Regions from separate parts of the Streptomyces sp. NPDC016469 genome, predicted to be linked through region 3. Evidence: riboswitches for the same ligand, from Rfam matches in the RefSeq annotation. Region 3 holds a riboswitch; each other region holds the start of a gene.

What was found. A riboswitch is a leader RNA that binds a small molecule or an ion and turns the genes downstream of it on or off. The one in region 3 is predicted to bind cyclic di-AMP.
Positions count from the first base shown of each region.
Region 1: another riboswitch for cyclic di-AMP. It lies ahead of ABZ565_RS11750 (NlpC/P60 family protein); the one in region 3 lies ahead of ABZ565_RS05470 (LysM peptidoglycan-binding domain-containing M23 family metallopeptidase).
Region 2: another riboswitch for cyclic di-AMP. It lies ahead of ABZ565_RS14005 (M23 family metallopeptidase); the one in region 3 lies ahead of ABZ565_RS05470 (LysM peptidoglycan-binding domain-containing M23 family metallopeptidase).

Region 1 is NZ_JBEYCQ010000008.1:167,614-174,361, forward strand. It holds gene ABZ565_RS11740 (NlpC/P60 family protein) at 1-82, opposite strand, end outside; gene ABZ565_RS11745 (hypothetical protein) at 392-745, shown strand; gene ABZ565_RS11750 (NlpC/P60 family protein) at 797-1,945, opposite strand; cyclic di-AMP (ydaO/yuaA leader) riboswitch at 1,944-2,094, opposite strand; gene pcrA (DNA helicase PcrA) at 2,256-4,694, shown strand; gene ABZ565_RS11760 (peptidoglycan DD-metalloendopeptidase family protein) at 4,752-6,206, opposite strand; gene ABZ565_RS11765 (alpha/beta fold hydrolase) at 6,406-6,748, opposite strand, start outside.
Region 2 is NZ_JBEYCQ010000010.1:127,193-133,940, reverse strand. It holds gene ABZ565_RS14015 (pitrilysin family protein) at 1-283, shown strand, start outside; gene ABZ565_RS14010 (pitrilysin family protein) at 310-1,692, shown strand; cyclic di-AMP (ydaO/yuaA leader) riboswitch at 1,921-2,087, shown strand; gene ABZ565_RS14005 (M23 family metallopeptidase) at 2,101-2,940, shown strand; gene ABZ565_RS14000 (GntR family transcriptional regulator) at 3,151-3,855, shown strand; gene ABZ565_RS13995 (HPr family phosphocarrier protein) at 4,027-4,308, opposite strand; gene ABZ565_RS13990 (GNAT family N-acetyltransferase) at 4,482-6,748, shown strand, end outside.
Region 3 is NZ_JBEYCQ010000004.1:38,375-45,122, reverse strand. It holds gene ABZ565_RS05485 (STM4012 family radical SAM protein) at 1-204, shown strand, start outside; gene ABZ565_RS05480 (STM4011 family radical SAM protein) at 212-1,105, shown strand; gene ABZ565_RS05475 (SGNH/GDSL hydrolase family protein) at 1,125-1,952, opposite strand; gene ABZ565_RS05470 (LysM peptidoglycan-binding domain-containing M23 family metallopeptidase) at 2,136-3,059, opposite strand; cyclic di-AMP (ydaO/yuaA leader) riboswitch at 3,063-3,222, opposite strand; gene ABZ565_RS05465 (tyrosine-protein phosphatase) at 3,632-4,444, shown strand; gene ABZ565_RS05460 (DUF6126 family protein) at 4,456-4,632, opposite strand; gene ABZ565_RS05455 (XRE family transcriptional regulator) at 4,689-5,297, opposite strand; gene ABZ565_RS05450 (aspartate aminotransferase family protein) at 5,360-6,748, opposite strand, start outside.

The DNA.
Region 1 (6,748 bases), on a different contig from region 3:
CTCCGGCGACGGCGAGGGTCGCCGCGGTCCGGGCCGCGGAGGCGGTGGTGAGGCGCTGCCTGGGTTTGCGATGCGCTGCCACGGGGGCGGGCGTCCTTCCGTACGACGGCCCGGCGGGGTCTACCGGCGGGCTTCTCCGGTGGCCGGCGAGGACGGTTCCTGGTCCACGGCCACCGGGAAGGGACGCTAATCCCAGGTCACGGGAAGGTGTCGTCATGACGGTTATTGCCCGCTCTTGGCGTGGCATTGTCGCCGGATGACCGCCTATGAAGCGTGAGTGACCGGGAAAAGGGCCACAGAAGCAGGCAAAAAGTGCATTCATCATTCAAGCGGCCCGTAGGTCCCACCCTGCCCGGAGCGGTTCAGGGAGAGGGCTCTAGGGTGCGGAACCATGCGCGTACTCATCGATTTCGTCGTCGCCCTGCACATCATCGGCATCGCCGCCCTGCTCGGCGGCTTCCTCGGCCAGATGAAGGCGATGAAGGCCGGCACCGCCCGGTTCGTCCCCGGCATGCTGCACGGCGCGCTCACCATGCTCGTCACCGGCGTCGCCCTGGTCGGCCTGGACCAGGCCGACGACCACCCCGTGAACAACGTCAAGATCGGGATCAAGCTGCTGTTCCTGGTCGTGATCCTGGGGCTCGTCTACGTCAAGCGGGACGAGGAGAAGGTCGAGAAGGGGTTCTTCGCGGCGGTCGGCGCGCTGACCCTGGCGAACATCTTCATCGCCACGCTCTGGACCTGAGCGGCGGTACGCGGGAGAGCCGGCCCGCGCGGGCCGGCTCCCCTTCCGCGGTCAGGCGGGGCGCACACTCCCGTAGATCGGCATGTAGTAGATCGACTCCTCGCGCACGTTCGCCCCGGGCTTCGGCGCGTGGATCATCATTCCGTCGCCCTTGTAGATCCCGACGTGGCTGATGTCGTCGTAGAAGAACACCAGGTCACCGGGTTGCAGGTCGGCCGTGGCGATCCTGGTGCCGACATTCACCTGGTCCCAGGTGGTACGCGGGATGTCGACGCCCGCCGCCTTCCAGGCCGCCTGCGTCAGCCCCGAGCAGTCGTACGAGGAGGGGCCGGTCGCCCCCCAGACGTACGGCTTGCCGATCTGGGCGCGGGCGAACGCGAGGACCTTCTCCGCCTTCGTGGACGCGCTGCTGCCGGAGCCGGCGTCGGAGCCCGAGCCCGTCTCCGTACCGCTGCCGCCCGACTCCTCGGCCTTCCGCTCGGCCTCCTTCCTTGCGGCGGCCTGCTTCTTCGCCAGCTCCGCCGCCTTCCGCTTCGCCTCCGCCTCCTTCTTCCGCTCCAGCTCCGCCAGGCGCGCCTTCTCCTCGGCGGTCAGCTTCGAGAGCAGCGTCCGGGCCTCGGCCAGCTTCGTCCGGACGTTCTCCTTGCTGGTGCGCAGCGCGGCCTGCGACTCGGTCAGCGTCTCCAGGCTCTCCACGGCCTCGGCCCGCTGCTCGGACGCCTTCGCCTGCTGCGTACGGAACTCCGTGACCGCCTGCTGCTGGCGCTCGGCCATGCGGTCCATGAGGTGGGTCTGGTCGAAGAACGACTGCGGGTCGTCGGCGAGGAAGAAGGTGGCGGTCGGTGCGAGGCCGCCGTTGCGGTACTGGGCGGCGGCGTAGTTGCCCAGCGTTCTGCGGGCGTCGTTCAGCTTCTCGGTGCGCTTGGCCACGTCGTCGAGCAGCGTGTCGACCTTGGACCGCTGCTTGTCCGTGGCCTCCTTGGCCTGGTTGTACTTCTGGGTCGCGTTCCCGGCCTGCCGGTAGAGGTCGTCCACCTTCTTCTGGACTTCCTCGATGCTCGGCTTCGGCGTCGGCGCGGCCATCGCGCTCTGCGAGGACAGCAGGGTCACCGAGGCCAGCGCGGCCGAGGTCAGCCCGACGGCGGGGATGGTGGAGCGCACCCGGGGGCGCGGTTTGCGATGCGACGCCAAGGCCGGCATCTCCTTCCGTGGACCGCCTACCGGGTTAGCTGTCGGGTTCGGGCGGAACGGAAGGCTGCCCTACGGTCCGGTGGGGGAGGACCGATTCACCCCGGTGCTGCGTGTGGGTCCCCGGTTCCGGGCGGGCCCGGATTCGGCGTGGAGGCACGTTCGGCGTGGGTCGCCTCTGGGGGTACGGGCCGTCCGAACGTGCACGCTAGCCAACTCATGGGGCCGCTGTGAAGGTTGGTGTGCGATATGCCCGATACATTTTCGTGACCTTCTCGGAGCGGGCCGCGCTGTCAGTCGGGCGCCTTAGACTCGGACAGCGATGAGCAGCCTCTTTGACGACAGTTTCCTGGCCGGCCTCCAGCACGAGGAGGAAGGGCCCCCGCCGCCCCCCGAGGACTCCGCACCCGAAGCGGTGCCGGAGGACCTGTTCGCGGGCGTGTTCGACGGGCCCCCGCCGGTCCGTGACGCGTACTACCGCGACGGCGCGCACCGCCCCGTCATCGACCCCGAGGCGCTGCTCGACGGGCTGAACACCGAGCAGCGCGCCGCCGTCGTGCACGCCGGGTCGCCCCTGCTCATCGTCGCCGGTGCCGGCTCCGGCAAGACCAGGGTGCTCACCCACCGCATCGCGCACCTGCTGGCCGAGCGGGGCGTCCACCCCGGCCAGATCCTGGCGATCACCTTCACCAACAAGGCCGCCGGTGAGATGAAGGAGCGCGTCGAGCAGCTGGTCGGGCCCCGGGCCAACGCCATGTGGGTCATGACCTTCCACAGCGCCTGCGTCCGCATCCTGCGCCGCGAGTCGAAGAAGCTCGGCTTCACGTCCTCGTTCTCGATCTACGACGCGGCCGACTCCAAGCGGCTCATGGCCCTGGTCTGCCGCGACCTGGAGCTGGACCCGAAGCGCTACCCGCCGAAGTCCTTCACCGCCAAGGTCTCCAACCTCAAGAACGAGCTCATCGACGAGGAGACCTTCGCGGGCCAGGCTGCCGACGGCTTCGAGAAGACGCTCGCCCAGGCGTACGCGATGTACCAGGCCCGGCTGCGCGAGGCCAACGCGCTGGACTTCGACGACATCATCATGACGACGGTCCATCTGCTCCAGGCGTTCCCCGACGTCGCCGAGCACTACCGCCGCCGCTTCCGGCACGTCCTCGTGGACGAGTACCAGGACACCAACCACGCCCAGTACACGCTGGTACGCGAGCTGGTCGGCCCGGCCGGTCCCGAGAACGCCCCCGCCGAGCTGTGCGTCGTGGGGGACGCGGACCAGTCGATCTACGCCTTCCGGGGCGCGACCATCCGTAACATCCTCCAGTTCGAGGAGGACTACCCGGACGCGACGACGATCCTCCTGGAGCAGAACTACCGCTCCACCCAGACGATCCTGTCCGCCGCCAACGCGGTCATCGAGCGCAACGAGAGCCGCCGCCCCAAGAACCTCTGGACCAACGCCGGCACCGGCGCCCGCATCACGGGCTACGTCGCGGACACCGAGCACGACGAGGCGCAGTTCGTCGCCGAGGAGATCGACCGCCTCACCGACGCGGGCGACGCGAAGGCCGGCGACGTCGCCGTCTTCTACCGGACGAACGCGCAGTCCCGTGTGTTCGAGGAGATCTTCATCCGCGTCGGCCTGCCCTACAAGGTCGTCGGCGGCGTCCGCTTCTACGAGCGCAAGGAGGTCCGGGACGTCCTGGCCTACCTGCGGGTCCTCGCCAACCCCGAGGACACCGTCCCGCTCCGCCGCATCCTCAACGTCCCCAAGCGCGGCATCGGCGACCGCGCCGAGGCCATGATCGACGCGCTCTCGCTGCGGGAGAAGATCACCTTCCCGCAGGCGCTGCGCCGCGTGGACGAGGCGTACGGCATGGCCGCCCGCTCCGCCAACGCCGTGAAGCGGTTCAACACGCTGATGGAGGAGCTGCGCACGGTCGTGGAGTCCGGCGCCGGGCCCGCCGTGGTGCTGGAAGCGGTCCTGGAGCGTACGGGCTATCTCGCCGAGCTCCAGGCGTCCACCGACCCGCAGGACGAGACCCGCATCGAGAACCTCCAGGAGCTGGCCGCCGTCGCCCTGGAATTCGAGCAGGACCGGAGCGAGGAGGAGGGCGCGGGCACGCTCGCGGAGTTCCTGGAGCAGGTCGCGCTCGTCGCCGACTCCGACCAGATCCCCGACGAGGACACCGACGGCTCCGGCGTCATCACGCTGATGACCCTGCACACCGCGAAGGGCCTCGAATTCCCGGTCGTCTTCCTGACCGGCATGGAGGACGGCGTCTTCCCGCACATGCGGGCGCTCGGCCAGGTCAAGGAGCTGGAGGAGGAGCGCCGCCTCGCGTACGTCGGCATCACCCGCGCCCGCGAGCGGCTGTATCTGACCCGGGCCGCCATGCGCAGCGCCTGGGGCCAGCCCTCGTACAACCCGCCGTCGCGGTTCCTGGAGGAGATCCCGGACCAGCACCTGGACTGGAAGCGGAAGGGCCCGATGGCCGCCCCGGCGGGCCCCACCTCGGGCATCACCTCGTCGCTCTCCGCCTCCCGCGCCCGCTCCGGCCCCTCCGGCTTCGCGACCCGGCGGACCTCGGACAAGCCGACGATCACCCTGGTGGCGGGCGACCGGGTCACGCACGACCAGTTCGGCCTGGGCACGGTGACGGCCGTCGAGGGCGTCGGTGACCAGGCGAAGGCCACGGTCGACTTCGGCGACGACCGCCCCAAGAAGCTGCTCCTGCGGTACGCGCCGGTGCAGAAGCTCTGAGAACGCGGCGGCGGCCGGAGCCCCCGAGGCCCCGGCCGCCGCAGTCGTTCATCCCGCTCAGGTCGGGTTGACCCCGTGCCCGCGCAGCCACGGCAGCGGGTCGATCGCCGCGCCGCCGCCCGGCCGCACCTCGAAGTGCATGTGCGGACCGGTCGAGTTCCCGGAGCTCCCGGAGTACGCGATGACGTCACCGGCCTTGACCGGGCCCGAGCGGATACGGGTGCTGCTGAGGTGGCAGTACCAGGTCTCCGTGCCGTCGGCCATGGTCACGATGGCCATGTTGCCGTAGGCGCTGTTGTACTGCGTACGGACCGTGCCGTCGGTCGCCGCCATCACCGGGGTGCCGTACTGGACGGGGAAGTCGATGCCCGTGTGCACGGACATCCAGTTGACGCCCGCCTGCCCGAAGTAGGCGCTCAGCCCGTGCTGCTTGACCGGCAGCACGAACTTGGGGCGCAGGGCCTCCTTGCGGGCGGCCTCGTCCTCGCGCCTCTTCCTCTCGGCGGCCTGCCGCTCCTTCAGGTCGATGCGTTCCTGGGTGCGGCTGGCGCGGTCCGCGAAGTTCTCGGCGTCGGCGCTGAGGTTGGCGAGCTGGGTGTCCAGTTCGTTGTTGGCCGCGACCGGCTTGACCGTGCCGGGGTCGGCGGCGGCCATGGTGGTGGTCGCGTCCTTCTTCGTCTCGTCCCCGCCCATGCCGCTCACGGAGGCGGCGGCGATCCCGGCCACGCTCATCACGCAGGCGGAGGGAACGGCGACGGTGAGGAGTGCGGAACGCTTCGCGGGGGTACGCCTGCGGCTGCGGCCACCGCCGCGGCGGGGCTCGGCGGGGGCGAGATCGGGGTGCGGCTCGGCGGCGCCGACCGGCTCGTCGTCGTCGGCGGCGCGGCGGTGGGATTCGTACGGGTCGTAGTCGTGGGAGCCGTGCCCGTCGTACGACGCGTAGGTCTCGTACGTCTCCGAGGGGGCGGCCTGTTCGGCTTCGTTCGAGGCGGCCGGGCTTTGCACATTTTGCTCTTCGGGCCCGGGCGTGGCGCCGGTGTTCCAGGCGGTGGCGTCGTACACGCCGGTGTCGTAGGTCCCCGTGTCGTCGGAGGGCCACGCGGTCGCGGCTGCGGTCCAGGTGGTGGTGTCCCACTGGCCGGAGGAGTCCGGGGCGCCGCCCTGGGACGGGATGCCGGGGGCGTAGGCCTCCGTCGGCAGCCAGGCCGTGGCGGTGTCGTACTGCGGCGTTCCGTCGTACTGGGTGGCGTCGTACTGCGCGTGCGGCGGGGCCTGGTAGCCGTGGTGCGCGCCCGTGTCCCACTGGGTGGTGTCGTACGAGCCGCCGTACCCCGTCTCACCGCCGGTGTACGGGATGCCGTAGCCCTGCGAGGTGTCGTACGAGGCGTCATAGCCGCCGTCGTGGGTGATGCCGGTGCCGGGGAGGGAGCCGAAGAGCGGATCCGTCTCGAAGCTGCCTGTGGAGTAGCCGTCGTATCCGGCATACCCGGCGTGGGGGTGCTGGTCGTTCACCAACTTCTCTCTCGCCTCGGCAGCAGGACCAGGTTCCGGGGCCGTGGGGTACCCCGGGAGAACTGGCGGCGACTGTACCCGGCGGTATCCGCCGTCGACAATCTTCGACGGCGTCGGGGCGCCCGGGAAAACGGGCAATCGGCCGTCTTTCGACGGCGCCCGCACAGAGCCTTGGCTCTATGTTCGAAGTTTGTTCGGTTTAGGCGGCGGGGGTGGAAGGGGTGGTCCCGGGCGCGGTCCGGGGTGCCTCCCGGGCGGGCTCCGCGTCGTCCAGCGCCTGGCGCACGGCCGCCGCCACCGCCGGGTGCACCGGCAGCGCGAGGTGGCCGATGCCGGTGACGCGTACGTTGACCGCATCCAGGTCCGGGTGGTCGACGCAGGCCGCCTCGGCGGGGACGATCACCCGGTCGAGTTCGCTCCAGAAGCTGACGAACCGGGTGCGGCAGCCGGGCGCGGGCAGCCGCAGCTCCTCCACGGGGGCCGAGCCCTCGCGCATCTGCCGCACGATGGGCAGCGCCCCGGCCAGCGGGGCGACGGCGGTC
Region 2 (6,748 bases), on a different contig from region 3:
GGCCCAGTTGGAGCGCGAATGGCTGGACCGCCTCGGTACGGTCGCGGGCCGCGCCGACGAACTGTGCCGGTATGCCGTGCTGTTCGGCGACCCGCAGCTCGCGCTGTCCGCCGTGAACCGGGTCCTCGATGTCACCGCCGAGGAGGTCAAGGCCGCCGCGCAGGCGCAGCTGCGGCCCGACAACCGGGCGGTCCTGGTCTACGAACCGGTCGAGCCCGCCGAGGCCGCCGAAGAGGCCGACGCCGCCACCGACACCGACGCGCACGAAGGGGCGGACCAGTGACCGACGCTGCCGCGACTGAAGTTTCGATGCAGTTCCACCCCCAGCCCGCCCCCGGGGTGGCCCGGCCCTGGGCCTTCCCCGCGCCCGAGCGGGGTTCCCTGCCCAACGGCCTCACCGTCCTGCGCTGTCACCGCCCCGGCCAGCAGGTCGTCGCCGTCGAGATCTTCCTCGCCGCCCCCCTGGATGCCGAGCCCGAGGGTCTGGACGGCGTGGCCACGATCATGTCGCGCGCCCTGTCCGAGGGCACCGACAAGCGGAGCGCCGAGGAGTTCGCCGCCGAGCTGGAGCGGTGCGGCGCCACCCTCGACGCCCACGCCGACCATCCCGGTGTCCGGGTCTCCCTGGAGGTCCCGGCCTCCCGTCTGGCCAAGGCGCTCGGCCTGGTCGCCGAGGCGCTGCGGGCGCCGGCCTTCGCCGACAGCGAGATCGAGCGCCTGGTGCGCAACCGGCTGGACGAGATCCCGCACGAGCATGCCAACCCGGCCCGCCGCGCGGCCAAGCAGCTCTCCAAGGAGCTGTTCCCGGCCACGACCCGCATGTCGCGCCCGCGCCTGGGCACCGAGGAGACCATCGAGCGGATCGACGCCGCCGCCGTGCGGGCCTTCTACGACGCGCACATCCGCCCGTCCACCGCGACCGCCGTGGTCGTCGGCGACCTCACCGGCATCGACCTGGACGCACTGCTCGCCGAAACCCTCGGCGACTGGTCCGGGAACGCCTCCGAACCCCGCCCGGTCCCGCCGATCACGGCCGACGACACGGGCCGCGTGATCATCGTGGACCGCCCCGGCGCGGTGCAGACGCAGCTGCTGATCGGCCGCATCGGCGCCGACCGCCACGACAGTGTCTGGCCCGCCCAGGTCCTCGGCACCTACTGCCTGGGCGGCACGCTGACCTCCCGGCTCGACCGGGTGCTGCGCGAGGAGAAGGGGTACACCTACGGCGTGCGTGCCTTCGCCCAGGTGCTCCGCTCCGGCGCCGCCGACTCCGCCTCGGGGGCGGCGGGTGCCGCGATGCTGGCCATCAGCGGTTCCGTGGACACCGAGTCCACCGGACCGGCGCTGGACGATCTCTGGAAGGTGCTGCGGACGCTGGCCGCCGAGGGACTGACGGACGCCGAGCGCGAGACGGCCGTGCAGAATCTGGTGGGCGTCGCGCCCCTGAAGTTCGAGACGGCGGCCTCCGTCGCGAGCACCCTCGCCGATCAGGTGGAACAGCACCTCCCGGACGACTACCAGGCGACGCTGTACGCCCGGCTCGCCGAGACCGGCACGGTGGAGGCGACCGCGGCCGTGGTCAGCGCCTTCCCGGTGGACCGGCTGGTCACGGTCCTGGTCGGTGACGCCTCGCGCATCGAGGAGCCGGTCAGGGCGCTCGGCATCGGAGAGGTCTCGGTCGTCACCGGCTGATCTGTCGCTCAGCCCGCTGAGCGGGCGTAGGGGGCTCCGGCGCGCGGTCGCGCCGGAGCCCTCTACACGCGTGGTCACTTTCAATCCTTCTGCGCCTTTTGTTCGCCAAGGGGGCGGCGCCCCCTGTGGGATGCGCTACAAAACCCCTTGTCCGTTTGGTGGCGGGAAGTCCGTCCGCTTAGCGTCGGGTCCGCTGTCCGCCACTCGTACGCGCATCCGTGACGTACCGGGCAGCCATCGCCGAGTCCCCGTCAGGCGCGAGCCTGGGGAGCCGGGGACCCACGCAGTCCCTGGGGTGAATCGGATGTCCGCGCTCCGTCAGGGGTGAGGCGTCCGTAGGAGACCTTCCTGCTCCGAACCCGTCAGCTAACCCGGTAGGCGAGAAGGAAGGAAAGGACCAGCCACCCCATGGCGTTCACCCGTGCCACCGGGAAGCACCGTGCCCCGAGCCGCCTGACGCGCGCCGGCGCCAAGGCCGTCGGCGTCGCCACGCTCGCCGCCGGCGGTGTCATCGGCTCCCTGGCCTCACCGGCCCTCGCCGCCGACGCCGGGACGGCCCCCGCCGCCACCGAGACCGGCCTCTCCCAGCTGCTCGCCATCGAGACCACCCTGGCCGACCGGATCGACGCCCAGGCCGCGGTGCAGCACCACCAGGCCGAGGCCGCCGAGAAGAAGGCTGCGGCCAAGGCGAAGGCGGCGGCCAAGAAGAAGGCCGAGGCCGCGAAGAAGAAGGCCGCCGAGAAGGCCGCCAAGGCCAAGGAAGCGGCCAAGGCGAAGGCCAAGGCCACCCGCGAGGCGTCCGCCCGCGCCGGCCGCTCCACCGCCCGCACCGCGCTGGGCTCGTCCTACCGGCTGCCCGTCGCCGGCTCGTACGTGACCACCGGCTACAAGTCCAGCGGCTCGCTCTGGTCGTCCGGCAGCCACTCCGGCATCGACTTCCACGCCGCCTCCGGCAGCTCGGTCGTCGCCGTCGGCGCCGGCACCGTCGTGGAGGCCGGCTGGGGCGGGGCGTACGGCAACAACATCGTGCTCCGGATGACGGACGGCACGTACACCCAGTACGGCCACCTCTCCTCGATCGGGGTCTCCGTCGGCCAGAGCGTCGCGGCCGGTCAGCAGATCGGGCTCTCCGGCTCGACCGGCAACTCCACGGGCCCGCACCTCCACTTCGAGGCCCGGACCACCCCTTCCTACGGCTCCGACATGGACCCGGTCGCCTATCTGCGCGCTCACGGCGTCAGCGTCTGACCGGGCTGAAGCCCCACACCGATGGCCCCGGCATCCCGCCGGGGCCATCGCCGTGCCCGCGCCTCCCCGCACACCTTCCGCCGCTCGACCGCGGCCAAAAGATATTCATGAATTCCCGCCCGGCATCGGAAATGCGAGCGCATTGCAATAGAGTCGCGCCAGAGGTGTCGATCGGCCGCTGTTCGCGGGGATTGAGGCGGAGGTTCGGACATGCGTGTTCCGGCGCATTCGGTATGCACGGCAATCCGTGACGACATCGTCTCCGGTGTCTTCGAACGCGGCAGCCGGCTCACCGAGGAGGTGCTCGCACGGCGTTACGGGGTGTCCCGCGTCCCCGTACGGGAAGCGCTGCGCACCCTGGAGTCGGAGGGCTTCGTCGTCACCCGCAGACACGCCGGAGCCTGCGTCGCCGAGCCGTCGGAGCAGGAGGCCGCCGACCTCCTGGAAGTCCGCATGCTGCTGGAACCGCTGAGCGCCGCCCGCGCGGCCCAGCGCCGGACGGAGGCCCACCTCAAGGTGTTGCGCGGCCTGGTCAGGCTCGGTCAGGAGCGGGCCCGCCGCGACGAGGGCGAGGACCTGCGCTCCCTGGCCGGCTGGTTCCACGAGACCCTGGCCCAGGCATCCGGCAGCCCCGGTCTCATCGCCCTCCTCACCCAGCTCCGCCACAAGATCGCCTGGATGTACGCGGTCGACCAGCCGGCCCGCCCGGCCGAAGCCTGGGCCGAGCACGGGGCCCTTGTGGACGCCGTGGCACGCCGGGACGCGGAGCGGGCGAGGGCCCTGGCCGCGCAGCTGGCCGAACGCCATGGCGCCGTGCACCGGCTCCGCCGCACCGCCCGCGCCACCACCGTGCCCAGGGCCGGCCATGTGAGGACTTCGCAACGTGCCGTAAACACCGCGAGCGGCCGGAATTAACAAAGGGCGCGTACGAATAAAGAAAGAGGCGTGCAAAAGCCGGAAACGTGTAGCGCCGCCTTTTCTTTCCGGCCGTCATGGCTTCGGCCACGCGCACGCAAAAGCCGCGGCGCCCCATGCAGGGGGCCGCGGCTTTCACGTAAGAATTCCGGCGGTGTCGGCCGCTCGGGTTCAGACGGTCTCCGGGAGCTCCTCGAGGCCCTCGGCGACCAGCTTCGCCAGGCGGTCCAGGGCGGCCTCGGCGTTGTCCGCGTCGGACGCGAGCACGATCTCCTCGCCGCCCTGGGCGCCGAGACCGAGCACCGCGAGCATGGAGGCCGCGTTCACCGGGTTGCCGTCCGCCTTGGCGATGGTGACGGGGACGCCGGAGGCCGTAGCGGCACGGACGAAGATGGAAGCGGGGCGGGCGTGCAGGCCCTCGGCCCAACCGACGTTTACGCGGCGCTCAGCCATGGTTCTGCCCTTCAAGAATCAGCGGTTGTCTAGACCAGTGTCTCATGTGGTGCGCGATGCTCCGGGCAGACCCGCGGGCCCTCCCGGGCGCCGCGCCCACGGTCGTCCGGAGACCTCAGACTGCCCCGGCCCCGGCACCCCCGCGACCCGTGCGACAGCCGTAGGCTTTCCCCATGCAGCCCTCTCCGGAGCAGAGTCCGCATCACGCCTACCCCGATCACTGGGAGGCGGACGTGGTGCTCCGCGACGGCGGCACCGCGCGGATCAGGCCGATCACCACGGACGACGCCGAGCGGCTGGTCAGCTTCTACGAGCAGGTTTCGGACGAGTCGAAGTACTACCGCTTCTTCGCGCCCTACCCCCGGCTCTCGGCCAAGGACGTCCACCGCTTCACCCATCACGACTACGTCGACAGGGTGGGCCTGGCCGTCACCGTGGGCGGCGAGTTCATCGCCACCGTCCGCTACGACCGGATCGACGCGACCGGCCGCCCCGCCTCGGCCCCCGCCGACGAGGCCGAGGTCGCCTTCCTCGTCCAGGACGCCCACCAGGGCCGGGGAGTGGCCTCCACCCTGCTCGAACACATCGCGGCTGTCGCCCGCGAACGCGGCATCCGGCGCTTCGCGGCTGAAGTGCTGCCCGCCAACACCAAGATGATCAAGGTGTTCCGGGACGCCGGTTACACCCAGCAGCGCAGCTTCGAGGACGGTTCCGTCCACCTCACCCTGGACCTCGAACCCACCGCCGAATCCCTCGCCGTCCAGCGCGCCCGCGAACAGCGCGCCGAGGCCAAGTCCGTGCAGCGGCTGCTCGCCCCCGGCTCCGTCGCCGTCATCGGCGTCGGCCGCACCCCCGGCGGTGTCGGCCGCACCGTCCTGCGCAACCTGCTCGGCGCGGGCTTCACCGGCCGCGTCCACGCGGTGAACAGCGCATTCTCCGCCGGACAGGACACCATCGACGGGGTCCCCGCGCACCGCTCCCTGGGCGAGATCGGCGAGCCGGTCGACCTCGCGGTGGTCGCCGTGCCCGCCGACCGGGTCCCGGAGGCCGTCGCGGACTGCGGCGAACACGGCGTCCAGGGACTGGTGGTCCTCTCCGCCGGTTACGCCGAGTGGGGCGCCGAGGGCCGCGAGCGCCAGCGGGAACTGGTGCGCCAGGCCCGTTCGTACGGCATGCGGATCATCGGGCCCAACGCCTTCGGGATCATCAACAACTCCGAGGCGGTCCGGCTCAACGCCTCGCTCGCCCCGGACCGGCCCGCCTCCGGGCACATCGGCCTGTTCACCCAGTCCGGCGCCATCGGCATCGCCCTGCTCTCCGGGCTCTACCGGCGCGGGGCGGGCCTCTCCACCTTCATCTCGGCCGGCAACCGCGCCGACATCTCCGGCAACGACTTCCTCCAGTACTGGTACGAGGACCCGGACACCGATGTCGCCCTGCTCTACCTGGAATCACTGGGCAACCCCCGCAAGTTCACCCGGCTCGCCCGCCGCACCGCCGCCGTGAAGCCGGTGGTCGTGGTCAAGGGCGCCCGGCACAGCGGCTCCACCCCGCCCGGCCACGCCGTCCCGGTCAGCCGCATCCCCGACTCCACGGTCTCCGCGCTGATGCGGCAGGCGGGCGTCATCCGCGTCGACACGGTCACGGAGATGGTCGACGCCGGGCTGCTCCTCGCCGACCAGCCGCTCCCGGCCGGCGGACGCGTCGCCATCCTCGGCAACTCGGAGTCCCTCGGGCTGCTCACGTACGACGCGTGCCTGGCCGAGGGGCTGCGCCCGCGCCCGCCCATCGACCTCACCACCTCCGCCACCCCGCAGGACTTCCGGGACGCGCTGTCGGCGGCGCTGGCCGATGGAGCGTGCGACGCCGTGATCGTGACGGCGATCCCCTGGGTCGGCGAGAACGGCGAGGCGGAGTCGGGCGACGGCGAGGTCCTGGCCACCGCCCTGCACGCGGCGGCCGCCGCGGGACCGGCCAAGCCGGTCGCCGTGGTCCACGTCGAGATCGGCGGCCTGGCGGAGGCGCTGTCCGCCGCCACCAGCACCGTGGCCCAGCAGCGCCCGGCCACGCAGCCGTTCGCGGCGGCGCAGGGCGCCCCCACGGAGCCATCCGCACCGGCGCCCGGCACCGACGACGCCGCAGGGGCGCGCCGCGTCGGCCGCATCCCGGCCTACCCCGCCGCCGAGCGTGCCGTGCGGGCCCTCGCCGAGGCCGTCCGCTATGCGCAGTGGCGGCGGCAGGCAGCCGTACCCGGCAAGGTGCCCGACTTCCTGGACGACACCATCGACGCCCCCGGCGCCGCCGCCCGCATCGACGCGCTCCTCGGCGAGCACCCCGACCCGCGCGGCCGGCCGCTCGGCCACGACGAGGCCCGCGAACTGCTCGCCTGCTACGGCATCGCCGTACGCCCCACGCTGCCCGCCCCCGGCCCGGAGGAGGC
Region 3 (6,748 bases):
CGCGAGCGGTTCGGCACCTCGCCGTACGAGGACTTCCCGGAGGAGCTGGCCCGGTTCGGGGCCCGGGGCTGGCTGGACGGCGGGGCCCCGGCCGAGGGACTGCTGCGGCTGTCGCCGGAGGGGCTGGCGTACTCCGACGCGCTGGGCCCTGAACTCTTCTCCCCCGCCGTGCGGGCCGCGATGGCCGCGTACGAGCTGAAGTGAGCCGGCCGTGGACCTGACGATTCTCTACCGGGGTCCGCTCGCCTCCTGCGACTACGACTGCCCGTACTGCCCGTTCGCCAAGCGGCGCGACACCCCGGAGCAGCTGCGGGCGGACCGGGCGACGCTCGAACGGTTCACCGCGTGGGTGGCGGCGCAGACCGGTGACCGGATCTCGGTGCTGTTCACGCCGTGGGGCGAGGGCCTGGTGCGCTCCTGGTACCGCCGGGCGATCGTCGAGCTGGCGGGCCTCCCGCACGTGCGCCGGGTCGCGATCCAGACGAACCTGAGCGGCCGGACGCGCTGGCTGGCCGAGGCGCCGGAGGCGGCCCGCGAGCGGATCGCGCTCTGGTGCACGTACCACCCGGGGCAGACGCCGTACGAGCGTTTCCTCGGCCGGTGCGCGGAGCTGAGGGACCTCGGGGTCCGGCACAGCGTGGGCGTCGTGGGGTTCGACGCCCATCTCGGCGAGGCACGGCGGCTGCGCGCGGCGCTCGCCGACGAGGTCTACCTCTGGGTCAACGCCGCCGAGGGGCACACCTACACGGACGAGGAGGCGGAGCGGTGGACGGAGATCGACCCGCTGTTCCCGTACAGCCGCCACCCGCACCGCTCGGCGGGGCTGCCCTGCCGGACCGGTGAGTCGGTGATCTCGGTGGACGGGGACGGCACGGTGCGCCGCTGCCACTTCGTCCGGGCGGAGCTGGGCAATCTGTACGACGGCAGTTACCGCCGGGCGCTGGGGCCGAAAGCCTGCCCGCTCGCCGTCTGCGACTGCCACATCGGCTATGTGCACCTGGAGACGCTGCCGCTGTACGACGTCTTCGCGGGCGGGGTCCTGGAGCGGATACCGGCGACGCTGCCGCTGTCCCCGGTCGCCGCGACGCGGTCGCGGGGCGGCTGAGGACAGCGGAGGCGGCCGGTCAGAGCGGGAGCAGGTCCGGCCGCTTCGGCTCGACGTGGTCCCCGGAGGACTCGCCGCGCAGCCGCCGCCCGATCCACGGGACCAGGTATTCGCGCGCCCAGTGGATGTCGTCGCGGCGGATCTCCAGCGTGCCGCGCGGGGGCTGCGGCGGCCACGGCTGGTCCGGGTCGGCCGGTACGCCGAGGCCGAGGACCTGGGCGGCGCGGAGCGCGACCCGGGTGTGTCCCTCGGGCGACAGGTGGAGCCGGTCGCCGTCCCAGGCGCGCCGGTCCTGCACCGAGCGCAGCGACCACAGGTCGAGGACCGGGCAGTCGTAGCGGTCGGCGATGGCCCGGACGTGGGCGGTGTAGGTGGCGATCTTGCCGCGCAGATGGCGCAGCACGGGGATGCCACGGGTGTCGAAGCCGGTGGTGACCATGACGGTGCCGACCGACCGCGTGAGGTCGGCGACCGCCCGCTCGAAGCGTTCGGCCACGTCGTCCGGGTCGGTGCCCGGCCGGATGATGTCGTTGCCGCCGGCGCAGAAGCTCACCAGATCGGGGGCGAGTTCCTTGGCGCGGGGCACCTGCTCCTCGACTATCTGGTCGAGGAGGCGTCCTCGTACGGCGAGATTGGCGTACCGGAAGCCGGCACCGGTCGCCGGGCCGGGCTCCGGGAGCCGGTCCGCGAGGAGTACCGCGAGCCGGTCGGCCCAGCCGACGAACGTTCCGTCCGGGCCGGGGTCGCCGACTCCCTCGGTGAAGCTGTCGCCAATCGCCGCGTACGACCCGATGGCGCCCTGTCGGTCGATGACGCCCTGTTGAAGGTTGTTCGAATCGTCTGCCACAACCGCATATCCTGCACCCCGGAATGTGACCTACGCGACCGTAATAAGGGGTTGACGGGTGGTGAGATAAACCACCCGGTCAGTTTTCGGTAAAGGGGGAATAAGCAGAGGGACGACGCACCGCCGTGCGTCGTCCCTCTGTGCCGTTCAGTGACCCGGATCACCGGGCCGGTACTGCCTGGATCAGACGTAGATCCCGTGCGACGCCAGGTAGGCGATCGGGTCGATGTCCGAGCCGTACTCCGGGCCGGTGCGGACCTCGAAGTGGAGGTGCGGGCCGGTGGCGTTGCCGGTGGAGCCGGAGAGGCCGACCTGCTGGCCCGCGGTCACGGTCTGGCCCGCCGAGACGGAGAGCGAGGACATGTGGCCGTACTGGGAGTAGTGGCCGTCGGCGTGCTTGATGACGACCTGGTTGCCGTAGGCGCCGCCCCAGCCGGCGGTGACGACGGTGCCGGAGGTGATGGCCTTCACGCTGGTGCCGGTGGCGACGGGGAAGTCTATGCCGGTGTGGCTGCCGCTGGACCAGTTGGCACCGGAGGCGCGGTAGGCGGTGGTGTGGTTGCCCGGGACCGGGTGGACGTAGCCGGAGGCGTTGTCCTGGGCGGCCGGGGCCTCGGTCTTGGCCTCCGTCTGCGCCTCGGTCTTGGTCTCGACCTTCGTCTCGGCCTTGGGCGCGGCCTTCGTCCCGGTCTTCTCCGCCGTCTCGGCGGGGGCCTTGGACGGGGTGGCGGCGGCGGGGGCCGCCTTGGCGCCGAGGGTCAGCTTCATGCCCGGGAAGATCAGGCTCGGGTTCTCGCCGACGACCTCGCGGTTGTCCTGGTACAGCTTGTGCCAGCCGCCCTTGAGGTGGTGCTGGGCCGCGATCTTCGACAGGTAGTCGCCGGAGACCACGGAGTAGGTGGTGGTGCCGGTGTTCTTCGCGGGCTTGGCCGGGGCGGTGTGCGCGGCGGCCGACTGCGACGTGGCCGGGGCGGACTGCTCCGCGGCGTGGGCACCGGTGGCGCCGAGCAGCGGAAGCGCGATGACGGCGCCGCCGGCGCTCGCGGCGACGACGCCGCGGGCTATGGTGCTGGACTTGGGACGGCGGTGCTTACCCGAGTTGGGCATGAAGAATTTCCTCTCCGGCGCCTGCGAGGTGAGCTGTCGGGTTCGGGCTGGAGATGCCCGGCCGCGCCTGGCGCGACTTCACCCCTAGCCGTCCGGTCGTCCCGGTCGGCGGCTTACCTGGTTCCCCCGCTCCTGCCACACGGTGAGTGGGTGCGAATCCCGGACGGCGGCAGGATTGGGCGTTCCGTCCGGGTGGACATGGAACGTAAGCGAGCCGGGACGGCGGAAACAAGCCACAGCTTCCGCACCGGATTCCGCAGGGGAATTGCGGTGCCGAATTCCGGTCACACTCCGTGGATTACGGATCTTGGCTTTCCGCGCGGCACGGGGAATACCCAGCCGGGGCGCCAGCACACACCGTCACGGATATGATCCCGCTCACGAGCGGGTGATCATCTCCCGCACAACCGGGGCAAGTTCGGCATATACCGGCAATACGGACATGTCGCGCCTGTCGTCCGCATCGGCGCGGAGCGGGCGGCCGAAATGATTGCCCCAGGAACCGATGTCGTATCGTCGCGGTCGTGGGCCCGTCGGCGATACGCGCCGGGGCAGAGCCTCCAGGAGTGACCGTGACGCAGCAGCTGCCGCAGACCCCGCCGACGGAGCCCGTTCTCACCGGTGTCCGCAACTTCCGGGACGTGGGCGGCCTGCCCACCACCGACGGCCGCCGCATACGGCACGGCCGTCTGTACCGCAGCGGTCACCTGGCGCACGCCACGGCCGAGGACGCGGCGTTCCTCGGCGGGCTCGGCCTGCACACGGTCTTCGACTTCCGCAACGCGGCGGACCACAAGCTGGACGGCCTGGACATCGAGCTGCCGGGCGTACGGAATGTGAGCATCCCGCTCAGCGACCCGGCGGACGGGGCGGAATTCTGGCGGATGGTGCGCGACGGCGACCTGGCACAGCTGCGCTCGATCCTGGCCGACGGCAAGGGGACCCGCCGGATGGTCGCCTCGTACCGCTCGATCATCCTGGAGCGCACCGCCGAGCACAGCCGGGTGCTGCACGCCCTGGCCGAGGACAGCGTGCCCGCCCTGATGCACTGCGCGGCCGGCAAGGACCGGGCCGGGCTGTCGATCGCGGTGACGCTGCTGGCGGTGGGCGTCGGGCGAGAGACCATCGAGGCCGACTACCTGAAGTCGAACGACGCGCACCGCCGCTACCGCATCCGGCGCAGCGACACCTCGGCGGCCGGGATGTCCCCGGAGGTGCTGGAGCTGCTGAACCCGCTCTTCGGCGCCCAGCCCGACTATCTCGCCGCGGCCTTCGCCGCCATCGACGAGACCTGGGGCGGCACCGACCGCTATCTCACCGACGGGCTGAAGCTCACGCCCGCCACCCGTGAGCAGTTGCGCGACCGGCTCCTCGACGAGAGCTGAGGCGGCTCGGCCTACTGGTTGTGCATGCCGACCGCGAAGAGCAGGTACAGGAACGCGGCGATGACGTGCCCGGCCACGAGGTAGGCGAAGAGCCGGATGACGAGTCCCCGCGGCATCTTCTTCTCATGGGTGTCGGCGCCGGGGCGCGGGGCCGGGGTGAGCGGGTCGTAATTCTCTGAATCGGACATGACTGGCCTCTCTGGCTGCCGGGGAGGGCTGCCGGGGGTCCGGCGGCGGAAACGTCTCAGCTGCGGTGGACCGGGCCGCCGAGGCACAGGTCGGCGGCGGGGCTCTGCAGCAGGGTGTGCACGAAGAGCAGCTCGGAGCCCTCGGGTTCGGGAGCCGCGATCCGGTGCGGGGTGAGCGAGTCGAAGTGCGCGCCGTCCCCGGGACCGAGGTCGTGCACCGTCTCGCCGAGCGTGACCCGGAGGCGGCCGGTCAGGACGTACAGCCATTCCTCGCCGGGGTGGACGCGGACCAGGTCGCCCTGGGCTCCGTACGGGACGCGGACGCGCAGCGCCTGCATCGCCCGGCCGGAGCCGCCGGCCTGCTGGTACATCCAGCCGTCGGCGGCCGCACCCTCGAACGGGCGGGCGCGCACGATCGCGTCACGTTCCGGGGGCATCTCGCCGAGGAGCTCGGAGACCGTCGTACCGTAGATCCTGGCCAGCTGGAGCAGCATCGGCAGCGAGGGCTGGCGGCGGCCCGTTTCGAGCCGGGAGAGGTGGGCGGGCGAGAGCCCGGCCCGCTGGGCCGCGGTCTCCAGGGTGAGACCACGGCCTCGGCGCAGATCGCGCAGGCGTGGCGCGACACCGGGCAGCTCGCCGGCCGCCAGGTCGTCCGGAGGGTTCATGCCTCCATTGGGCCAAATTGTTTCCCCTGAGGCAAATTTCTTGCCTCAGGGGCAAAAACACCTCAGCGGTTGGCGACGGCCTGCTTCACCAGGGTCCGTCCGAAGTCCCACATCAGTCCCCCACCGCTGTGCGCGTCGTCCATGACGGCGGTGAACGCCTCCACAAAGCGGTCGACGTCCGCGTCATCGATGACCAGCGGCGGGATCAGCTTGATCACTTCGAGGTGGTCGCCGGAGACCTGGGTGAGGATGCGGTGCTTCTGGAGCAGGGGCACGACGACCATCTGCGCGAAGAGGCCCTTGCGCGCCGCCTGGAGCATGGTCCACCGGCTCCGCAGCTTCAGCGAGGCGGGGCGGCCGAACTCGATGCCGATCATCAGCCCGCGCCCCCGCACCTCGTGCAGCAGTTCGTAGCGCCCGACGAGCGCGGACAGCCGCTCGCGGAGCAGGTCGCCGGTGCGGCGCGCGTGCGCGACGGTCTCCTCGTCCTCCATCACCGACAGCACCGCGAGCCCCGCCGCCATGGCCTGGGCGTTGGAGCCGAAGCTCGCGGAGTGGACGAGGACCCGGTCCATCGAGGAGTAGACGCGCTTGAAGATCCAGTCCTTGCCGAGCGTCGCCCCGACCGGGACGTAGCCGCCGGAGAGCGCCTTGGCGACGCAGACGAGGTCCGGTTCCACCCCTTGCTCGTGCTGGTACGCGTAGAAGTCACCGGTCCTGCCGAGGCCGGTCTGCACCTCGTCGGCGATGAGGAGGGCCTTGTGCCTGTGCAGCAGCTCCTGGGCCTCGCGCAGGTAGCCGGGCGGCGCCGCGTGCACCCCCTTGCCCTGGATCGGCTCCACCACCAGAGCGGCCACATCGCCCCGTTTCAGCTCCCGCCGCAGTGCGTCGAGGTCGCCGAGCGGGATCGCGGTGTCGGGCAGCAGCGGGGCGAAGCCGTCGCGGAACCCGCCCTCGCCGTTGACCGAGAGGGAGCCGGTGGTGAGCCCGTGGAAGGCGTGGTCGCAGTACAGGACGCGCGGCCTGCCGGTGGCGTAGCGGGCGAACTTGAGGGCCGTCTCGACGGCCTCGGTGCCGCTGTTGCCGAAGAACACCCGGTCCAGGTGCGGGCTGTGACTCAGCAGCTTCTCCGCGAGCAGCCCGGGCAGCGGCTGGCAGTCGAACCGGGTCAGGTCGGCGAGCGAGGCGTCGAGGACGTCGTGCAGCGCCTTGCGTACGACGGGGTGGTGGCGGCCCAGACCCATGACACCGAATCCGGCGAGCATGTCCAGGTAGTCGTTGCCGTCAGCGTCCCAGAAGTGCGCGCCCTCGGCCCGTTCGTAGACCTTGTCGAAGCCGATGGTGTGCAGCATGCGCGGGAGCTGGTGGTTGAGGTGCTTGCTGTGCAGTTCGTAGCGTTCGGCGCCGCGCTCGGCGAGGAGCCGCGCCAGATCGAAGCCCTTGGGCTCGTC